2 regions of the Tepidimonas sp. HKU77 genome follow, and region 2 is predicted to be linked to the other one. Evidence: predicted binding sites of a transcription regulator. Region 2 holds the regulator's gene; the other holds the start of a gene.
What was found. The regulator NrdR, encoded in region 2, represses ribonucleotide reductase genes. The targets are predictions, from matches to a motif close to CACNANATNTNGTG.
Positions count from the first base shown of each region.

Region 1: a site for NrdR is predicted at 1,395-1,408, ahead of ACPP3B_RS03085 (ribonucleoside-diphosphate reductase subunit alpha). Genes of this name have one in related genera too.

Region 1 covers NZ_CP187300.1:651,127-654,530, forward strand. Annotated here, with positions in the region: gene gspF (type II secretion system inner membrane protein GspF) at 1-633, shown strand, start outside; gene ampD (1,6-anhydro-N-acetylmuramyl-L-alanine amidase AmpD) at 657-1,268, shown strand; gene ACPP3B_RS03085 (ribonucleoside-diphosphate reductase subunit alpha) at 1,451-3,404, shown strand, end outside.
Region 2 covers NZ_CP187300.1:1,894,141-1,897,544, forward strand. Annotated here, with positions in the region: gene ACPP3B_RS09140 (riboflavin synthase) at 1-35, opposite strand, end outside; gene ACPP3B_RS09145 (sensor histidine kinase) at 195-1,235, shown strand; gene nrdR (transcriptional regulator NrdR) at 1,204-1,653, opposite strand; gene glyA (serine hydroxymethyltransferase) at 1,660-2,904, opposite strand; gene ACPP3B_RS09160 (transglycosylase SLT domain-containing protein) at 3,121-3,404, opposite strand, start outside.

The sequences.
Region 1 (3,404 bases), 1.2 Mb from region 2:
GTGGCCCAGGCGTTCAGCAGCGGGCGCCGGGCACTGCCGACGCTGACGGTCGTCATGCTGCACGCGAGCCACGCGCTGCGCGAGTGGGGCTGGTTGGTGCCCCTGCTGGGCATGGCCGCGGCCGCTGGCCTGTGGTGGGCGCGCCAGCGCCCACCACTGCGCGAGCGCCTGGACCGCGCCTGGCTCAGACTGCCCGTGGTGGGGCGCCTGAGCCGCCAGTACGATGTGGCGCGCTTTGCGGCCTTGCTGGCGCTGCTGACGGGGGCGGGCGTGCCGCTGCTGCGCGCGCTGCAAACGGCCAGCGATACCCTGCGCAACCACGCCCTGCGCGCCGACGCACGCCAGGTGCTGACCCTGGTGCGCGAGGGGGCCCCACTGGCTGCCGCACTGGCCACCCGCCCCACGTTCGCCGGGCCGTTGATCACCTTTGCCCGTTTGGGTGAGCAAACCGGCCAACTCAGTGACCTGCTGCGGCGCGCGGCCACCCAAATCAGCAGCGAGGTGCAACGGCGCACGCTGCGCTTGGCGACGTTGCTGGAGCCCGCCCTCATCATCGCCATGGGCGCGATCGTGCTGCTCATTGTGCTGTCGGTGATGCTGCCCATCATCCAGCTCAACCAACTGGTGCGTTGACCCGCCCTAACGATCCCATGGCCATGCTCACTGCCGCCGACCACCCCGCCCCCACCGAGGGCACGTGGCTGGCCCAGGCACGCTGGGTGCCGTCGCCGCACCACGGCCCGCGCCCGCCCGGCGCGTCGCTCGATTTGATCGTCGTGCACTCGATCAGCCTGCCGCCCGGCGAATACGGCGGCGCCGCGATCGAGCAGCTCTTCACCGGCACGCTTGACTGGGACGCCCACCCCTACTTTCAGCGCATCCGCGGGCTGGAGGTGTCCAGCCACTTCCTGATCCGGCGCGACGGCGAGCTCGTGCAATTCGTCGCCTGCGAGCGCCGCGCTTGGCATGCCGGCGTCTCGCAATGGCACGGGCGGGCCAACTGCAACGATTTTTCCATTGGTGTGGAGCTGGAGGGGTTGGAAGGCGACACCTTCGAACCCGCACAGTACGACGCACTGGCCGAGCTGTGCCAAACCTTGCGCGCGCGCTGGCCCACCTTGTGCGCGGTGGCGGGCCACGAACACATCGCCCCGGGCCGCAAGCGTGACCCGGGCCCCGGCTTCGACTGGGCACGCTTGATCGCGCTGACCGGCTGGCCCACGCACGCCTTTGCCAGCACCGCAGGCGCGGCCCCCATGCCGCGCTAGTCGTCCCCTCCGGGGCAACCCGAGGATATCGGCGGGGCGTCGAGATTGAAAAATTTTCGCGCCTGACTTCTTGTCCCGCCCGCCATGCCCGCTACACTAGCGGTAGTGTTTTTTCTCAACGACGGACACTAGATCTAGTGTTTCGCCGTCGGCCCTGTGGACATCACCCTCAGCGAGGCTCCATGCAGACCACCCTCTCCACCCCCCCGTCCGGCGCCAGCGTCGCCGCCGTGCCCGAGGCCGCCCGCCCCCTCCCCGCCGGCACGTTGCCGCACTACCAGATCATTCGGCGCAACGGCGCCGTGGTGCCGTTCGAGCCCAGCAAAATCGCCGTCGCGATGATGAAGGCCTTCTTGGCCGTGCACGGCCCGCAGGGCGCCGCGTCGGCCAGCGTGCGTGAGACGGTCGATCAACTCACGCAGGCGGTCGTGCGCGCTCTCATGCGCTCGCGCCCTGGCGGTGGCACGTTCCATATCGAAGACGTGCAAGACCAGGTCGAGCTGGGCTTGATGCGCGGCGGCCACCACGAGGTCGCGCGCGCCTACGTGCTGTACCGCGAGCGCCGTGCCCAGGAGCGTGCCGCGCGTGGTGAAGCGCCGGCCGCGCCGGTGCAGCCCACCATCCACGTGCTCGACGGCGGCGAGCGCCTCCCGCTGGACCTGGATCGGCTCAAGGCGCTGATCCACTCCGCCGTCGAAGGCCTGGGGCCCGACGTGCAGGCCGAACCCATCGTCGCCGAAACGCTGCGCAACCTCTACGATGGCGTGCCGCTGGACGAGGTGCACAAAGCCGCCATCCTGGCCGCGCGCACCAAGATCGAGACCGACCCCGACTACACCTACGTCACCGCGCGGCTGCTGCTGCACACCATTTACAAAGAGGTGTTGGGCGAAGAAACCACGCACGCGCAGATGCGCGAGCGCTATGCCGAGTACTTCCCGGCCTTCATCAAAAAGGGGGTGGAGGCCGAGCTGCTCAACCCCGAGCTGCAGACCTTCGACCTCGCGCGCCTGGGCGCGGCGCTCAAACCCGAGCGCGACCTGCAGTTCGACTACCTGGGGCTGCAGACCCTGTACGACCGCTACTTCCTGCATGTGCGCAAGCAGCGCATCGAGCTGCCGCAGGCCTTCTTCATGCGCGTGGCCATGGGCCTGGCGCTCAACGAGATCGACCGCGAGGCGCGCGCCATCGAGTTCTACGAGGTGCTCTCCAGCTTCGACTTCATGAGCAGCACACCCACGCTGTTCAACTCCGGCACGCTGCGCTCGCAACTGTCGAGCTGCTACCTCACCACGGTGCCCGACGACCTCGAAGGCATCTACGACGCCATCAAGGAAAACGCGCTGCTGTCCAAATTCGCCGGCGGCCTGGGCAACGACTGGACGCGCGTGCGCGCGCTGGGCAGCCACATCAAGGGCACCAACGGCGAAAGCCAGGGCGTGGTGCCGTTCCTGAAGGTCGTCAACGACACGGCGGTGGCCGTCAACCAGGGCGGCAAACGCAAAGGCGCCGTGTGCTGCTACCTGGAAACGTGGCACCTGGACATCGAAGAATTCCTGGAGCTGCGCAAAAATACCGGCGACGACCGGCGCCGCACACACGACATGAACACGGCGAACTGGATTCCAGACCTGTTCATGAAGCGCGTGATGGAAAACGGCATGTGGACGCTGTTTTCGCCTTCCAGCGTGCCCGATCTGCACGACAAGGTCGGGCGCGCGTTCGAAGAAGCCTATCTCGCCTACGAAGAAAAAGCCGCGCGTGGCGAAATCCAACCCAGCAAGCAGGTGCGCGCCGTCGACCTGTGGCGCAAGATGCTGACCATGTTGTTCGAGACCGGGCACCCCTGGATCACGTTCAAGGACCCCTGCAACATCCGCAGCCCACAACAGCACGTCGGCGTGGTGCATTCGTCCAACCTGTGCACCGAAATCACCCTCAACACCAGCGACACCGAAACCGCGGTGTGCAACCTGGGCTCGATCAACCTGGCTCAGCACCTCAAAGACGGCCCCGCGGGCAAAGAACTCGACCACGACAAGCTGCAGCGCACCATCACGGTGGCCATGCGCATGCTCGACAACGTGATCGACATCAACTACTACGCCGTCAAGAAAGCGCGCGACTCCAACCTGC
Region 2 (3,404 bases):
ATGCGCCCGACGTGCGTGATGATGCCGGTAAACATGGCCCCGATTGTCGCAGCTTCCGCACGTACGACAGCGCCTCGTTGGCGTACACGCACCTGCAACGGGGCGACGGCGTTACCATCGGCGCGGCAGCGATCGGCGTGCCCGGTGGCACGCGGCCAGTTTCTATGCTGCCAACATCGCGTCGACCCCACACCATGCGCCAGCGACCCACCGCGCGTTTGACGGTACCGGATTTTCGCAATCTGGGGGTGTTGCTGCGGCTGCTGCTGCTGGCCGAGGGGTTGCGGCTGCTGTGGTGGGCGATCGAGGCCCCGATGCGTGGGCACGCGTGGACGGGCTGGTGGAGGGAGGGCGCGCTGTACGAACCCGTGCTGCTGACGGTCACGGGTGTACTGGCATGGTTGGCGCCGTGGCTGCGCCGTCTGCCGCCCCTGCGGGCTCTTTGGATGACCGCGTTGCTGGCGGTGGTGGTGGCGTTGCTGTGGCGTTTCGGGCTGCAGCGCCTGGGCCTGACGGTGCCGCCACTGGCCACGGTGGTAGTGGCGACGCTGGCCGTGTGGCTGGCCGTGGTGGGCTATTTCGACTGGCGGCACCAGCGCCTGTCGCCCGCGCTGGCTGAGGCCCGGTTGCTGGCGCTGCAGTCGCGCATGCGGCCACACTTTCTGTTCAACAGCCTCAATGGCGTGTTGACGCTGATCCGCCGCGATCCCGGGCGCGCCGAAGCGATGCTGGAGGACCTGGCCGACCTCTACCGTGCCCTTCTCACCGAGCCCCGGGCTCTCGTGCCCTTGCGTGAGGAGCTGGCATTGGCGCGTGCCTACCTGGCGGTGGAGCAGGTGCGCCTGGGTGATCGGCTGCGGCTGGCGTGGCAGGTCGACACCGCCCCCGACGATGCCTTGTTGCCGCCGCTGACACTGCAGCCGCTGGTCGAGAATGCCGTGCGCCACGGTATTGAACCCCGCGAGGAGGGGGGCTGCGTCACTGTCGAGGCGTTTCGCGACGACGACCATTTGGTGCTGTTCGTGCGCAACCCGCTCCCGCCGCCGCAGGCACCACCAGGCGCGCGGGGGAATGGGCTGGCGCTGGCCAATCTGCGCGAGCGGCTGGACTTGCTGTACGACGCCGAAGCGCGGCTGCGCGTGTACGAGTCCGAGGGTGAGTTCGTGGCCCAGGTGCGACTGCCGATCCGCGCCCGCGACCCTGTCAGCCGCGCACCTCGTCGATCAGTGTCCTGAAGGCGTCCACGTCCTCGAAGCTGCGGTAGACGCTGGCAAAGCGCACGTACGCCACTTGGTCGAGCTGGCGCAGCTCCTCCATCACCCATTCGCCAATGCGCTGCGCGGGCACCTCGCGCGTGGGCTCGGCCAGCAGTTTTTCTTCGATGCGGGCGACGGCGGCATCGAGCCGTTCGGTGCTCACCGGTCGCTTGCGCAGCGCCAGCGCCATGCTGGCGCGCAGTTTGGCGGGGTCGTAGTCGACGCGCCGCCCGTCTTTCTTGACCACTTGCGGAAAGGTGACCTCGGCGCGTTCGTAGGTGGTAAAGCGCCGCTCGCAGCCGGCGCAGCGGCGGCGGCGGCGCACGAATACCCCATCGTCGGACTCGCGCGTCTCCACCACCTGGGTGTCGGCGTGTCCGCAGAAGGGGCACTTCATGGCGCGTCAGCCGTAGACGGGGAAGCGCGCCGTCAGCTCGGCGACCTGCGCGCGCACGCGCTCGACGGTGGCCGGATTGTGCGGATCGTCGAGCACGTCGGCGATCAGGTTGGCGGTCAGCCGCGCCTCGGCCTCTCGGAAGCCGCGCGTCGTCATGGCGGGTGTGCCCAGACGGATGCCGCTCGTGACCATGGGCTTTTGCGGGTCGTTGGGGATGGCGTTTTTGTTGACCGTGATGTGCGCTTGTCCCAGCACGGCCTCGGCCTCTTTGCCGGTGATGCCCTTGGCGCGCAAATCGACCAGCATCACGTGGCTTTCGGTGCGGCCGCTGACGATGCGCAGGCCGCGCGCCTGCAGTGCCTCGGCCATGGCTTGGGCGTTGCGCACCACCTGCTGTTGATAATCGCGGAACGCGGGGCTCAGCGCTTCTTTGAAGGCCACCGCCTTGGCAGCGATCACGTGCATCAGCGGCCCCCCTTGCAGGCCGGGGAAGACGGCGCTGTTGATGGCCTTTTCGTGCTCGGCCTTCATCAGGATGATGCCGCCGCGCGGGCCACGCAGGCTCTTGTGCGTGGTGGAGGTGACCACGTCGGCGTGCGGCACGGGATTGGGGTAGACGCCGGCCGCGATCAGGCCGGCGTAGTGCGCCATGTCCACCATGAAGATGGCGCCGATTTCTTTGGCCACACGGGCGAAGCGTTCGAAGTCGATGCGCAGGCTGTAGGCGCTGGCCCCGGCGATGATGAGCTTGGGCCGGGTTTCGTGCGCCTTTCGCTCCATCGCGTCGTAGTCGATCTCCTCGCGGTCGTTCAGGCCGTAGGAGACGACGTTGAACCACTTGCCCGACATGTTCAGCGCCATGCCGTGCGTCAGGTGCCCGCCCTCCGCCAGGCTCATGCCCATGATGGTGTCGCCGGGCTTGAGGAAGGCGAGGAACACCGCCTCGTTGGCGCTGGCGCCGCAGTGCGGCTGCACGTTGGCGGCCTCGGCGCCGAACAGCCGCTTGACGCGGTCGATGGCCAGCTGCTCGGCCACGTCCACGTGCTCGCAGCCGCCGTAGTAGCGCTTGCCCGGGTAGCCCTCGGCGTACTTGTTGGTCAGCTGCGTGCCCTGCGCGGCCATCACCGCGGGCGAGGCGTAGTTTTCGCTGGCGATCAGCTCGATGTGGGCCTCCTGGCGGGCGTTCTCGGCCTGGATGGCGGCCCACAGCTCGGGGTCGGTCTGTTCGATGAGGATATTGCGGTCAAACATGGGCAGTCCTGTCGGCGGCGTTGCACCCGGGTGCGGCGGTTTGTCACACGGGTTGCCCAGGCGAACGGCAGACCGCCGCGCTGGCCACGTCGTGAAGACGCGTTCGTGCGGCTGCGCGCTTCCCCGTGGTGAGCCCCACGTCGGTTGGCGGCGTGGCGGCCTTCCCGGAAAGGCCGCTGCCGGACCTATCGCCAGTCGCGCGCGCGGCAAATTCTATCAGGACGGTCGCGTCCCCCTCGCCGGTGGCGCGTCGTCTGGGGTGGGCTCACCTCCGATTCGCAACGGCAGGGCGCCATTGGTCTCTTCCTGTGCCGCAGCGTCCACCACCAGACCCGGGGGCAGCGGCATCGAGGCGGTGAAGCCCACCTGTTGGCCGGCGGCGACGCGTTTGAGCCGCTCCTGCTCCGCCATCACCTTGACGATGTAGTCGCGCGCATCGACGCTGACCGCGCCCACGTACAGCCGCAGGCCGCCGGGTACGGAGCCTGCCGTTCGGATGG